2 regions of the Pseudoduganella sp. R-43 genome follow, and region 2 is predicted to be linked to the other one. Evidence: riboswitches for the same ligand, from Rfam matches in the RefSeq annotation. Region 2 holds a riboswitch; the other holds the start of a gene.
What was found. Region 2 has a riboswitch for glycine ahead of ACN9M3_RS10955 (hypothetical protein). Riboswitches for the same ligand answer to the same signal wherever they lie in the genome.
Positions count from the first base shown of each region.

Region 1 (7,531 bases), 1.7 Mb from region 2:
GCGCTGACCAGCGATGCGCGCTGGGCCGCTTCGTTATTGGCCCCGCCGTGGAAGCCCTGGGCCGGCCCCTGAACCCAGCCTCCCGCAGGCACTGCCACGCCACCCGGCACGCCCGGCACGGCGACGCCGCCCAGCATTCCGCCCGGGACGGCCGCTCCCGCACCTGCAACTGCTGGGCCGCTCGCCAGCGGCATGCCCGGCAGGCCACCACCGGGTACAACACCGCCGGCAGGAATCATCATGCCGCCCACGGCCGGCACGCCAGGGACGCCGGCCATCATTGGCGCGGCACCAGTTGCAACGCCCGGCGCCATGCCAACGCCACCAGGCATTGCCATGCCAGGCGCCGCGCCGGCCACATAGCCTGGCGCAGGCATTGGCTGCCCCGGCGCTGCCATTGGCGCTGCTGTCCCGGCACTTGCCGGCGCGGCAGCTGCCAGCGCCTCCGCTGTATGCGCAGGCGTACCATACAGCCCCGGCGTCACGCTCAGAGTAGGCAGTGACAGGTCGAGGTCGCCCAGTTGGTCAAATCCGGTCGGCGCTGCCTTGCCGCCCGGCGCATCGCCCGCACCAGAGAAGAATTGGCGCAATTGCTCCGCCAGCGCGGCCTGCTGGTTTTTCTTGCGAGATGACGCTTGCGACGCATCGTGCGAATCAGCGCGGCGTGACTTGTGTTTTTCGACCGAGCCCGGCCCCACGCCCTTGCGCTCGAGCGCTGAACTCAGCTCCTGCAGCATGGCGCCAAAATCGAAGAACTCTTCCGGACGCAGGAATGGCTTCATCAGCTCATTCGCCTCCTCATCCTTGATGAAATCGATCCACGCCTGCTGGAAGGCGCCGAGGAAGACTTCCGGCCGGAAGGGGTTCTGGTTAATGCGCAGGATATCGCGGTCCAACAGGAAGGCCAGGCGCACATTCAGGGTGGCGAGGCCATCGGAATACTTGGCTTCAAACGGCTTGCTGAAGCTGCCCAAGGTCACCTTGGTATCCATTTCCTCCATGGACACCAGGGACAGGGACTCAGCCACCTTGCGCACCGGCGCCTTCTGCCCTGGCGCCAGTTGCGCGATTTCCAGCCGCAGGTCGTTTTCCAGTTGCCTGGCGAAGATGCCGAGGAAGGCGTAGTGATCGGTGCGCAGCCGGTTGCCGGCGCGCAAGCGCGCTTGCAGTGTCTTGACGTCGACTGCCTCGCCCGCGTCCACCAAGCTGCCCGCCCATTGGGTGGACAACTCATTGAACTGATCACTGATGTGCTTATTGACCAGGCTAATCAGGTTTTCCAACAAGGCATGCCGCGGCGTGACCGCTTTTTGGGGCGCCGAAGATGTGTGGTTTTCTGGAAGCATGGTCTGGCCTGACTTTGGTGGTTATTCACATTGTCGCAGATTCTTTCCACATGGCAATAGGCAAATCAAAAGAATCTGCAAATATTTTCGGCGATGTGGTCAAACGGTTGGGTTTGCACCACAATGGTGCAAGGTCATGTCCTACACGCCGGTCAGTTGTATTCCGATTCACCTTTACTATTGCAGAAAGCATGATGAAGTTCCGATCCTTCAGAAAGGAACTGTCATGAAATCCAGGCAAAAATCCAGCAAGCAGAGTTCGAGCTCGGGCACACGCCAAAGCGCCGACCAGGGTTCCCGTTCGGGAGCCCAGCCGGCCAGCCAGCAGTCCGATACCGGCCGTCAGAGCAAGACGGACAAGAAGACACCTGCCAGCCGTAGCGGCAATCGCTAGATGACGGGCGCGGCATAGGGGGCCTGGGAGTTCGCTTCCAGGCCCTGTCGTTTCAGATATTGCGCTTCAGATGTTCGTTACGCGCTTGCCCTTGGGCGGCTTGAAGTCGGCCACGTCGTTGACGAGACCGACCTTGGCAGCTTCCTGGGCAGTCAGGTGCAGGTCTGAATAGGCGTGGATATTCCAATGTTCGTCGGTCAGACGGACATGTTTGCGCAAGATCGATTCGGTGCGGGCGTCGTCCGCCTGCAAGCCTTCCACAATGATGCGCAGCGCATCTGGCCGCGCTCCGTGCGGCGCACTTGCATGCGACTTGTGCACCATGAAACGCGCGGTTTCGCTGGCAAAGCGTTCGTCGCCGGACAGGAACAGGATGACGGCAATGGAAGCCACCGCTCCGCCGTTATACGTGACGATCTTGATCGGCAAGTTGCGCAGGTAATTGTGCAGGCACAAGCCGTCGCTCACGTAGCCGCCGTTGGACTGGATCAGGATGTGGGCGGTTTCGATCCCATCCTCTGTCATGTCCGCCACCGCATCGAACATGCGGTGCACCATATCGCTGTTCACGTCGCCGGACAGGGTGAACCAGGCCTCGGTATCGCGTTTTTGCTTTTCTTCGCTCATGGTCGCTCCACTCTGTAAATGGATGTCCGGTCATTCTAGCGCAGACCGCCATCCAGGCGTGCCCTCCTCAGTCATTAGCCAGCACATCCTCCAGGCATCGCGCCACCAGCAGCTTCGCCGAGCAGCGTGACAACTCGGGCTCAACTACCGCCTTGATCCGCTCCCGCAAAGGGCTCGACAGTAGCCCGAAGCGCTGCTCCAGCAACTCCAGCAACATTTGCCGTCGCCCCATCAATTGCCCTTGCTCCAAACCTTGCTCCAAACCTTGCTCCAGTCCTCGCACCCGTCCTTGCGCCTCACCACGCTCGACAGCGTCCCTCACCATGGAATTAACGTACGGCATATTCAACCGCCTTTCCAGCTCACCTAACGCCGCCTCATAGCGAGCTTTCTGCGGCTCAGGCAAGTACATTCTTTCGGCGGCGGATCGAAGTCGAGCAATTTGATTGTTGTAAATTCAATCGACTGACGCGTTCCCCAAGCCTCACAAACGAAGGAATTCGGGCGCCAGCCCTGGCCTTGCGTCACGGCTTACTTTGCCCAATTCCTGGTCGTGAAACTGCGGGTTCACGGCCCAATCGATTGCCGCCTCCAGCCAGGGGCAGAAGATGGCAAGAAATTCCCTGTAATAGCGTTCAACCGCGGCTTTCCAGGGATTGTCATAGTCGTCGTTTGGCGTTTTCATGACCATTGGACCAACGGCCCAGCGGCAAGTTCCCCGGGGCCGCAAGATTGACTTTATTGCCCTCCTGTCATATAGTCGCAAGTCTTGATCGGGAGAGACCAGCTGCCGCTGGCGCCGAAGGGGCATTACCCAGAAACTCTCAGGCAAAAGGACCGAACAAGGGCCCCATGGGCTAAAACTCTGGAGAGCGGTCCGCCATGGCGCAGGGCCCACCGAAGGGGCGTGCGGGATTACCTTCCCGTTATCTCTCAGGTACCAAGGACAGAGGGGTAGGCGTATTCATGTTTACGTTTATTAACCCCTATTCTCTGCCCCGAGGTATCAATGACGCTCAAAGCAACCCCACTCAACAACGCTCATCGTGCCCTCGGCGCCCGCATGGTCGACTTCGGCGGCTGGGACATGCCGGTCAACTACGGCTCCCAGATCGAAGAGCACCATGCCGTGCGCACCGACGTCGGCATGTTCGACGTGGCCCATATGTGCGTGGTTGACATCAAGGGCGCCAACGTGCGTTCCTTCCTGCGCGGCCTGGTCGCCAACAACGTCGACAAGCTGCAGGTATCGGGCAAGGCCCTGTACTCCTGCATGCTGACCCCGGAAGGCACCGTCATCGACGACCTGATCATCTACTTCATCAACGAAGAGTGGTTCCGCCTGGTGGTCAACGCCGGTACCGCGGAAAAAGACATCGCGTGGATGAACAAGCAGAACGAAGCCACCAATGCCGGCCTGACCATCACCCAACGCCGCGACGGCGCCAACGCCATGGCCCTGATCGCCGTGCAAGGCCCGAACGCCCGCGCAAAAGTGTGGGAAGTGATCCCGCAAGCCAAGGAAGCCACCGCTGAAATGAAGCCATTCAACGTGGCGCTGGTGCCAGGCACCGCCTTTGGCGAAGCCATGGTGGCCCGCACCGGCTACACCGGTGAAGATGGCTTCGAAATCGGTGTCGCCGCGGAACAAGCTGAAAACCTGTGGAATGCACTGAACGCGGCAGGCGTCAAGCCGGCCGGCCTGGGCGCGCGCGACACCCTGCGCCTGGAAGCCGGCATGAACCTGTACGGCCAGGACATGGACGAAACCGTGAACCCGCTGGACGCCGGCCTGGCATGGACCATCGACCTGGTCTCCGAGCGCGACTTCATCGGCAAGGCGGCCCTGCAAGCGAAAGGCCAGAACGCCCAGTTCGTCGGCCTGATCCTGCGCGAAAAAGGCGGCGTGCTGCGCGCCCACCAGAAAGTCATCGCCCCCAACGGCGACACTGGCGAAATCACCTCCGGCACCTTCTCCCCTACCATGCAGCAGGCCATCGCGCTGGCGCGCGTGCCGATGGGCGTGAACGTGGGCGACACCGTGCACGTGGAAATCCGCGACAAGAAGCTGGCCGCCACCGTCGTGAAGCTGCCTTTCGTCCGTAACGGTAAAATCCTGGTTGCTTAAGCCAGACCCGCAAAACCAAACAATAACCTTAGCCTTGGAGCCAACATGAGCAACATTCCAGCAGACCTGAAGTACACCGAGTCCCACGAGTGGGTACGCGCTGAAACGGACGGCACCGTGACCGTCGGCATCACCGAATTCGCGCAAGACGCCCTGGGCGACATCGTGTTCGTCGAGCTGCCAAAAGTCGGCGCATCGTTCACCGCCGGCGACGACGCTGCCGTGGTGGAATCGGTGAAAGCCGCTTCCGACATCTACGCGCCGGTCTCGGGCGAAGTGGTTGCCGTGAACGACGCCGTAGTCGGCGCGCCTGAATCGATCAACGCCGACGCCTATGCGAACTGGCTGTTCAAGATCAAGCCAAGCGACGCCAACGCCATCAACGGCCTGCTGGACGCCGCTGCTTACGGCAACGTAGCGCACTAATTACCGCATTACCGGGCCCGCTGCGTGCGGGCCTTTTCACATTCTGGCCAAGAGATTTCCCACCATGACCCGCACCAGCCTGACCCAACTTGAAGCCCGCGATGCCTTCATCGCCCGCCACATCGGCCCGGAAGCCGCAGAACAGCAGCAAATGCTGGACGTGCTCGGCTACGCAACCCGCGCCGCCCTGATCGATGCCATCGTCCCGCCGGGCATCCGCAACAAGAATGACCTGCCGCTGGGCCAGTTCTTCCAGCCGCTGCCGGAGAACGAAGCACTGGCCAAGCTGAAAGGCATCGCTTCCAAGAACAAGGTGCTGAAATCCCTGATCGGCCAAGGTTACTACAACGCCCACACCCCGGGCGTTATCCTGCGTAACATCTTCGAAAACCCAGCCTGGTACACCGCTTACACCCCGTACCAGCCGGAGATCTCCCAGGGCCGCCTGGAAGCGATCCTGAACTTCCAGCAGGTGCTGATCGACCTGACCGGCATGGCCATCGCCAACTCGTCCATGCTGGACGAAGGCACCGCCGCTGCCGAAGCCATGACCCTGATCCAGCGCGTCGGCAAGTCCAAGTCGAACACCTTCTACGTCGCCAACGACGTGCTGCCGCAGACCCTGGAAGTAGTGCAGACCCGCGCCGAGCCGCTGGGCATCACCGTCAAGACCTTCGACCCGTCCGAGCTGGCCGGCGTGACCGATGCTTTCGGCGTGCTGCTGCAATACCCGGGCGTGAACGGCGTTGTGCGCGACTACCGCGCTGCCGTCGAAACGGTCAAAGCTTCCGGTGCCATGGTGATCGTTGCCGCCGACCTGCTGGCCCTGACCATGCTGACCCCTCCGGGCGAATGGGGCGCCGACGTTGTGGTCGGCAACTCGCAGCGCTTCGGCGTGCCGCTGGGCTTCGGCGGCCCGCACGCCGGCTATATGGCCACCCGCGACGAATACAAGCGCTCCATGCCAGGCCGCCTGGTTGGCGTGACCATCGACCAGAACGGCAACAAGGCTTACCGCCTGGCCCTGCAGACCCGCGAACAGCACATCCGCCGCGAAAAAGCGACCTCTAATATCTGTACCGCACAGGTGCTGCTGGCCGTGATGGCTTCGATGTACGCCGTCTACCACGGCCCGAAAGGCCTGAAGCAGATCGCCGAGCGCACCCACCGCTACACCGGCATCCTGGCCGCCAACCTGAAGTCCCTGGGCTACTCGGTCAACGACACCTTCTTCGACACCCTGACCGTCGCCACCGACAAGGCCAACGAACTGCACGCAGCCGCTGTTGCCGCCGGCATCAACCTGCGCAAGATCGACGCCAAGCACGTTGGCGTGTCGCTCGACGAAACCTGCGACCGCGACACCCTGGCAGCGCTGTGGAACGTGTTCAGCGGCGGCAAGGCTGCGCCGGACTTCGACGCAGTTGAAGCATCGGTCGGCGCCAGCTTCCCTGAAGCGCTGGCACGTACCTCCGCTTACCTGGAGCACCCAACCTTCAACCGCTACCACAGCGAAACCGAAATGCTGCGCTACCTGCGCTCCCTGGCCGACAAGGACCTGGCGCTGGACCGCACCATGATCCCGCTGGGCTCCTGCACCATGAAGCTGAACGCCACCAGCGAAATGATCCCGGTGACCTGGCCTGAGTTCTCGTCGATCCACCCGTTCGCACCGAACGACCAGACCGTCGGCTACCGCGAAATGATCGCCCAGCTGGAAGAAATGCTGTGCGCCGTGACCGGCTACGCCGCTGTCTCGCTGCAGCCTAACGCCGGCTCGCAGGGCGAATACGCCGGCCTGCTGGTGATCAAGAAGTACCACGAATCGCGCGGCGAAGGCCACCGCAACATCTGCCTGATTCCGTCGTCGGCACACGGTACCAACCCTGCTTCCGCCGCCATGGTGGGCATGCAGGTTGTGGTGACCGCCTGCGACGACAAGGGCAACGTTGACCTGGTGGACCTGAAAGCCAAGGCCGAACAGCACTCGAAGAACCTGGCCTGCGTGATGGTGACCTACCCATCGACCCACGGCGTGTTCGAAGACGGCATCACCGAACTGTGCGAAATCATCCACTCCCACGGCGGCCAGGTTTACGTGGACGGCGCCAATATGAACGCACTGGTTGGCGTGGCCGGCCCGGGCGCGTTCGGCGGCGACGTATCGCACCTGAACCTGCACAAGACCTTCTGCATCCCGCACGGCGGTGGCGGCCCAGGCGTCGGCCCGATCGGCGTTGGCGCACACCTGGCCAAGTTCCTGCCGAACCAGCGCTCCAACGGCTACGTGCGCAGCGAGGACGGCATCGGTTCGATCTCGGCCGCACCGTTCGGCTCCGCATCGATCCTGCCGATCTCCTGGATGTATATCGCCATGATGGGCGGCGAAGGCCTGACCGCGGCCACCGAAACCGCGATCCTGAACGCCAACTACGTCGCGCGCCGCCTGGCGCCGCACTTCCCTGTGCTGTACTCGGGCCACGACGGCCTGGTGGCACACGAGTGCATCCTGGACCTGCGTCCGCTGACCGATGCCACCGGCATCAGCAACGAAGACGTGGCCAAGCGCCTGATGGACTTCGGCTTCCACGCACCGACCATGAGCTTCCC
Region 1 is NZ_CP183988.1:4,089,168-4,096,698, forward strand. Features, by position in the region: gene ACN9M3_RS18450 (DUF1631 family protein) at 1-1,283, opposite strand, end outside; gene ACN9M3_RS18455 (hypothetical protein) at 1,573-1,740, shown strand; gene ACN9M3_RS18460 (ATP-dependent Clp protease proteolytic subunit) at 1,807-2,367, opposite strand; gene ACN9M3_RS18465 (hypothetical protein) at 2,435-2,779, opposite strand; gene ACN9M3_RS18470 (hypothetical protein) at 2,852-3,052, opposite strand; glycine riboswitch at 3,132-3,217, shown strand; glycine riboswitch at 3,223-3,327, shown strand; gene gcvT (glycine cleavage system aminomethyltransferase GcvT) at 3,377-4,495, shown strand; gene gcvH (glycine cleavage system protein GcvH) at 4,541-4,921, shown strand; gene gcvP (aminomethyl-transferring glycine dehydrogenase) at 4,986-7,531, shown strand, end outside.
Region 1: another riboswitch for glycine. It lies ahead of gcvT (glycine cleavage system aminomethyltransferase GcvT); the one in region 2 lies ahead of ACN9M3_RS10955 (hypothetical protein).

Region 2 (7,531 bases):
ACTCGAGGTAGCGCCGCACCGTGTCGCGTTCGGCCCAGCCCCCACGGTCCTGCAAGTACTGCGGCAAGTCCCAGTGGTAGAGGGTGGCCCAGGGCTGGAGGCCGCGTTCCAGCATGCCGTCCACCAGGCGCGAATAGAAGTCCAGTCCCTTCCGGTTGGGTTCCTCGCCCAAACCGGAGACGATGCGCGGCCAGGCAATCGAAAAGCGGTAGGCGTTCAAGCCCATGTCGCGGGCGATGTCCAGATCCTCCGGCCAGCGGTGATAGTGATCGCAGGCCACCAGGCCGCTGGAGCCGTCGCGCACCTTGCCGGGCGTGGCGGCAAAGCGGTCCCAGATTGATTCGGCCCGACCATCTTCCCTGCCGGCCCCCTCGATCTGGTATGACGAGGTGGCGCAGCCCCAAAGAAAATCGCGGGCGAAGTCGCTGCGCGCCGGGGCGCCTGGTTCAATCTGGTCTGGAGTAGTCATGTTCAATAGTGTACAGGAATTGGAAAGGTTTCCATATCTAGTCGAAAAAAAAGGGCGCACGCGCCCTTCTACTGGTTCAGTTCATGCAGCGGCCTGGCGCTTGGCGCTTGCCGCCTTGGCCAGGGACGCACGCAGCGTTACCGTCACGGGGAAGCTGCGCGTAACCGTGCGCCGCAAGTCGTAACAGCGGTTGAGCAAGGCGCTCAGGCCATTCATGGTCATTTCGCGCCATGGCATGTGGACGGTAGTCAGGCGTGGCGCAGAAAACTCCGCGCTTGGCGTATCGTCGTAAGCAATGACGGACAGGTCGACCGGAACGCGGATGCCCGCCTCCTGGAAATAGGACAGCGCTCCGACCGCCATTTCATCGTTGGCGCAGAACAGGGCTGTGCAGCGGTGCCCCGACTCCACCAGCTCCTTGGCCGCCGCCCAGCCGCCAGCCGGCGAAAAGTCGCTCTCGGCGACCCACATGCGGCTGGTGTCGATGCCGCCGTCCTGCAGTTCCTCCATGAAGCCATCGATCCGCTCCACGTTGTCGGCCAGGCGCGACGGTCCGGCCACCACGGCGATATCGCGGTGCTTGTGGTCCAGAAGCGCGCGTGCCGCGAGCCGGCCGCCAAGTTTGTGGTCCACGGTGAAGCACTGGTCGGGAATGCTGGCCAGGCTGTGGTTCAGCACCACGATCCGGCCCTGCTGCGTACCCAGCGCCTCGATATCTTCGTCCTGCAAGGCGCTGGTCATCACGATCAGGCCATCGCAGCCACGCTCCATCAGGAACTGGATGCCGTCCTTGGCCTGTTTGCGTTCGTCGCCCAGGCCGACGCCGAAAGCCACCACCATGTGCAGGCCGGCCGCCCGCAGTTCGGTATCGATGATCTGCAGGATCGGCGTGTAGAAGGTGCCGCTCAGGACCGGGATATACACACCGATCATCTGGCTGGTGCCGGTCAGCAGCGTGCGCGCCGCATGCGACGGCCGGAATCCCAGTTCGTCAATCGCCTTCTTCACCTTTTCAAGCGTGGCTGGGGACACCGAACCTTTGCCGCTGACTACACGGGAGGCGGTGCCCAGTCCTACACCCGCAAGGCGGGCTACGTCTTTGATAGTGGCCACTGGAATCCTTTTCTTCTTATAACGTCATCGCGAGCATACTTGAAGCGCCCGCCAAATCAAAGCGACTGCCGCTATCCGGATCGAACAGCGAAGCGCGTTGTGCATCAATCTCGAATGCGACCATGTCATCCGGCGCAATCGGGCGGCTGCCCTGCAAGATGCAGGAGAGCAGCTTGCCGCCGCAATCGAGCCATACTACGCGATGGCTTCCCATCGGCTCGACCAGCGTGACGCGCCCCTGCATCGGGCCGGCCAGCACCAGGGAAATATGTTCCGGACGGACGCCCAATACAGCCTTGCGCCCATCGCCAGTCCCGGCATGCTCGTCCATCGCCAAGCGCAGGCTGCCGCCCGCAAACGTGCCGGAGGCATCGACTTCGCCTTCAATGAAGTTCATGGCGGGCGCACCGAGGAAGCCGGCGACGAAGAGGTTTGCCGGCCGCTCGTACACATGGCCCGGCGTGCCGACCTGCTGGATCTGCCCCGCCCGCATGACGGCAATGCGGCTGGCCAGCGTCATGGCTTCCACCTGGTCGTGCGTCACGTAGATCATGGTGGCGCCCAGTTGCTGGTGCAGCAGCTTCAGCTCGCGCCGCAAATCGGTACGCAGCTTCGCATCGAGGTTGGAGAGCGGCTCGTCGAACAGGTAAACGCTGGCCTCGCGCACCAGCGCGCGGCCAATCGCCACTCGTTGCCGCTGCCCTCCCGAAAGTGCCGCCGGTTTACGGCCAAGCAGGTCGCCCAGGTGCAGCATGGCTGCCGCGCGGTCAACGCGGCGCCTGATTTCCTCCTTCGCCACACCCGCAATGCGCAGGCCGAACGACATGTTCTTTTCGACCGTCATGGTCGGATACAGGGCGTAGGACTGGAATACCATGCCGATCCCGCGATCGCTCGGATCCGTGCGCGACATGTCCTTGCCGCCGATCTCGATCGTGCCACCGCTGGCTTCCGTCAGCCCCGCAATGCTGTGCAACAAGGTCGACTTGCCGCAACCGGAGGGCCCGAGCAGGACCAGGAATTCGCCCTCCTCCACCTCCAGATCCAGGCCCCGGATAATGGCGTTGCCGCCAAGGCTAATGTCCAGCTTTTTAAGACTTACGTTCGACATCCGTTCAACCTTTCACAGCGCCGGCAGCGATGCCGCGCACGAACCAGCGGCCCGACAGGAAATAAATCGTCAAGGGCACCAGTGCCGTCAGGATCGTGGCCGCCATATTGACGTTGTAAAGACGCGTGCCTGTCGTCGTATTGATCACATTGTTCAACTGCACCGTCATTGGCAAGTTGTCGCGCCCGGCAAAAACCAGGCCCAGGATATAGTCGTTCCATACGCCGGTAAGCTGCATGATCGCCGCCACTACCAGCATAGGTACCGACAAGGGCAGCATCACGTGCCAGAAGATGCGCCAGAAACCGCCGCCATCGATACGCGCGGCATGGAACAGCTCCTGCGGCAGCGCCGCGTAGTAATTGCGGAACAGCAGCGTCAGCACCGGCATGCCGAACACCAGGTGCACGATCACAATGGCCGGCAACGAACCAAAGACACCCAGGCCGGCCATCATGCGCACCAGCGGATAGATCATCACTTGTACCGGTACAAAGGCTCCCAGCAACAGGATGCCGAACAACAGATTCGCGCCGCGCGGCCGCCAGAAAGACAAGGCATAACCATTCAGCGCTCCCAGCGCAATCGGCAGCATCGTGCTTGGCACGGCGATACGCACCGAATTCCAGAACCCGCCCTGCACACCCTCGCAAGCCGCGCCGGTGCATGCCTCGCTCCAGGCAGCCCGCCAGGCGTCCAGTGTGGGCGCCAGCGGCAAGGCGAAAATATTCCCCAGCCGGATCTCGTCCATCGATTTCAGCGAAGTCGCCAGCATCACGTACAGCGGCAGCAGGAAGAACAGCGCCGCGCTGGCCAGGAAGGCGTAAAGCCCGATACGCGCCGCCTTCATGCCCTACCTCTCCTGCTGCGGGCATAAGCCCATGGCGCCAGCAGGGCCAGCACCGTCAGGAGCAACACCACCGCGCCGGCCGAGGCCAGGCCGATATTCGCGCGCAGGAACAGGTGATCCATGATGAATTTCGCCGGCACTTCGCTGGCCGTACCCGGGCCGCCCTGGGTCATCGACACGACGGCGTCGTATAACTTCACCACCATGGTCGCCAGCAGGATGAAAACGGTCGCCAGGGTTGGCGCCAGCATCGGCAGAATAATGGAAACATAGACGCGCCAGGCCGGAATGCCGTCCAGTCGCGCAGCCTTCCATATTTCCGGATCAACGCTGCGCAGGCCGGCCAGCATCAGCGCCATGACGAAACCTGATGCCTGCCACACCGACGCCAGCACCACCGTATAGAGCACCATGTCCTGGTCCACCAGCCAGTCAATCTCAACGCCCGGCATGCCGCCGGGCGTCAGGATCCACTGCCACACCAGCCCCGTCGCGACAAATGACATCGCATACGGGTACAGGAACAGGGTGCGCAGTGCACCCTCGCCGGCAACCTGCCGATCGATCGCGGCAGCCAGCAGAAAGCCGATCACCATGCAGGCCAGCACGAACAGCACGCCAAACAACGCCAGGTTGTGCAGCGACAGCAGCCAGCGCTCATTGTCGAACAGGCGCTCATACTGCGCCATGCCAACCAGCTTGCTGGTCGCGATGCTGCGCGAACTGGTGAGGGATACGTAGAACGTCCAGGCGAAGGAGCCGAGGTAGCCCACGCATACCGTCAGCAACATCGGCAACAGCGCCGCATAAGACATGGCTCGACGCACCGCTCAGTTCCTCAGCGCCGCAGCAAGCGCCTTCTGCGCCTTGTCAACCGTCATCGATGTGTTCCAGTACGCGGTCAGCGCGTCCTGGACTGCACCGTTCTGGTCGGGAGTCAGGTAGATTTCGGGCGCCCCGACCTGTCGATTGCGGTCGCGCATGATGGCGGCGCCCGCGCGGGCGCAGGCGTCGAGCTGGCTGGTATCGGCATCCACACGCGGAGGCACCGAGCCTTTGAGTTTGTTGAAGCTCACCTGTGTCGCAGGCGCCAGCAGCACTTTGGTCATCAGCTTCTGTGCCTGCTGCACTACCGCCTGCTCCGAACGAGGAAAGACGAAAGCGTCGCCCTGGATCAGGTACGGCGAATTCGCGCCAAGGCCCGCGATGCAGCCGTAATCGACGCCGGGCGCCATTTTTGCATTGCTGAATTCGCCCTTGGCCCAATCCCCCATGATCTGCATGCCCGCCTTGCCGCTAACCAGCATTGCGGTCGCGTCATTCCAGTTGCGGCCCGGTGACGCGGGATCGACATAGGATTGCAGGCGCTTGAAGGCCAGCAGCACTTTGCGCACCGGTTCGGAATTGATCGCACGCTGGTCGCGATCGCGCATCACTTGCAGGTAGAGCTGGCGCCCTCCCATGTTTGCCAGCAGCGATGCGAACAGAATGTGCTCCTGCCACGCCTGCCCGCCATGCGCCAGCGGCACCAGGCCCGCGGCCTTGAGTCTATCCAGCGCGGCAAAAAGTTCGTCGACGGTTGCAGGTTCTTTTGCGATGCCGGCCTTTTTGAAGGCGGCCCTGGAATACCAGATCCAGGTCTGCATGTGGATGTTCATCGGCATCGCGTAGTAATGGCCATCGATGCGGATGGTGTTGACGATCGGTTCCGGCAGCGTGGATTCCCAGCGCTCCTGGCGTGCGACATCATCCAGTTGCACCAGCATGTCCTGGTCCACTATATCGAGGAACTGCTTGGAAATATTGAACTGCGCTGCAGCAGGCGCCTTGCCGCCAACCATGCGATTGAGGGTCACCGCGCGAGCCTGCTCGCCACCGGCAATCGCCGTATCGATCCATGTGCCGCCGGCGGCACGATAGGCACTTGCGAGCTGCTTGACGGCAGCGGATTCACCGCCTGACGTCCACCAATGGATCACTTCTGCGCTTGGCCCGGCAGCCTGCGCGGAGGTGGCGCCGAACGCCATTGCACAAGCAAATAACTGCTTAAACATCCCGTCTCCTCTGTGTGCCGCTTATTTTTGGAAACGTTACCAATTTCCCAGGCGAGTGTCAATAGAATAACAGGAAAGTCCTTCTTGGCGAAAACGCAACGTGTATCGGAAAACGATTGAAATCGAATAAATCCCTGGGATATCCTGATTTCGCTGCCGGAGCATTCCGGTCGCGCGATCGGGAGAGTTTGTCCCACCCATGGACAACGCCGAAGGAGCAAGCCGCCCCCGGAATCTCTCAGGCCAAAGGACCGGTCGCGTGTTTTCACAACTCTGAAGAGCCGCCGGCAAGGGTAAGCGCCGGCGCACCGAAGGAGCAAGCAGGCCGCCAACGCCTGTGAAACTCTCAGGTCCAGCACAGAGGGGGCAATCACCTCGCACCTCAAGAACATCTGATCAACCTTCAGAGGAGTAGTCACATGCATACGCATCGACTCTGGCTGCGCATTGCCTGCGCAGCGATGTTGGCCGCCCCGTTCCTGGCAAAAGCAGACAACGGCGCGGCATTGCAGGCCGCCAAACGCGGACTCGTACAATTCGCCGAGCACCAGCAGGCGATTCGCCCCGGCAGCGCACCGGTCGACTTCCCGCTCGATATCACGGACGTGGGCGACTTGAAGCAAGCCACGGTCGGCCACGGTTTCGAGGTCTACACCGTCGACCCGAAAGACCTGCTGGCGCGCGGCGACCTGGCATCCCTAGCCAAGCCTACCGGCGAATGGCGCTTCGTCATTTCCCTGCACGGGAAGCCCATCGGACTGGCGACTGTCCAGCGTGTGAACGGCCGTTATGAAACCGTCGCCTATGGCGCCTCCATCCTCGCAAAAGACGTGGATGCTGCGATGGCGGTTCACGGCAACAGCGCGCGTTCCAACCTGCGCTTCATCCGCATCTACCAGGCCCGCGCCGACCTGCTGGAAGTGGACCACGCCAAGTTCGCGCCGCTGCACTCGGCTCGCGAATCGCTGCTGCTTCAGAAGAACGGCAACCAGCTGGTCGACGGCACGGAATTGCTGGAGCCATTGCGCGCCGCCGTCAAAGCCAACATTGAAGCATTTCGCTAAGGAGGACCGACTATGAAAATCGCAAAAATCGTGGCCGGTGCAGCGCTGGTGCTTGCCCTGCCCTCAGCCTTCGCGCAATGGCGTACCTTGAACGTCCCGCTGGTGACGCAGGAACACAGCCAGTGGTGCTGGGCAGGCTCCAGCAAAGCGGTCCTGAACTACTACAGCCGCACACCCAGCCAATGCCAGATCGTGAACTGGGCTTACGGCATCAACTACGCCTGCGGCAACAGCACCTTCAACTGGAACAGCTACGCCAACCGGCCGAACAATATGTACGGCACGTCCGGCAGCGTGCAGAACATCCTGTACAACTGGGGCGTGCCAAACACGGCGATCAACAACTACCTGTCGTGGAATTCGGTGGTGAATGAGATCAATGGCAACCGCCCCTTCGTGATCCGCTACGGCTGGACCAATGGCGGGGGGCATATCATGGTGGGACGCGGTTACGAAACCTACAACGGAACCAACTACATCTACATCATGAACCCGTGGCCAGGCGAAGGACAGACCTACCGCACCTTTGCATCGGCAGTCAGCGCCTATGACCACAATTGGACGCACACGCAACGCATGAACGTCAGCCCTTAAACTAAAAAGCCCGCCAGCAAACGCCTGGCGGGCTTTTCATGTCAGTTGCTGCCGCCCAGTTGTTCCAGCTTGGCGGCCCACTTCTTCGACTCGTCGACGTTACGGGCTGTGCCGACGCCATTCTCGAGCAGGTAGACCAGCTTGCGGATAGCAGTAATTTCCCCCTGCTCCGCTGCCTGGCGATAATAGGTTGCGGCCTGGATGTAGTCCTTTTTCACGCCTTGCCCCATCCAGTACATGCCAGCCAGCCTGACTTGCGCTTGCGCGCTACCCAGC
Region 2 is NZ_CP183988.1:2,402,354-2,409,884, reverse strand. Features, by position in the region: gene ACN9M3_RS10985 (GH1 family beta-glucosidase) at 1-469, opposite strand, end outside; gene ACN9M3_RS10980 (LacI family DNA-binding transcriptional regulator) at 551-1,582, opposite strand; gene ACN9M3_RS10975 (ABC transporter ATP-binding protein) at 1,599-2,693, opposite strand; gene ACN9M3_RS10970 (carbohydrate ABC transporter permease) at 2,698-3,543, opposite strand; gene ACN9M3_RS10965 (carbohydrate ABC transporter permease) at 3,540-4,358, opposite strand; gene ACN9M3_RS10960 (ABC transporter substrate-binding protein) at 4,374-5,597, opposite strand; glycine riboswitch at 5,767-5,861, shown strand; gene ACN9M3_RS10955 (hypothetical protein) at 6,017-6,661, shown strand; gene ACN9M3_RS10950 (C39 family peptidase) at 6,674-7,255, shown strand; gene ACN9M3_RS10945 (tetratricopeptide repeat protein) at 7,297-7,531, opposite strand, start outside.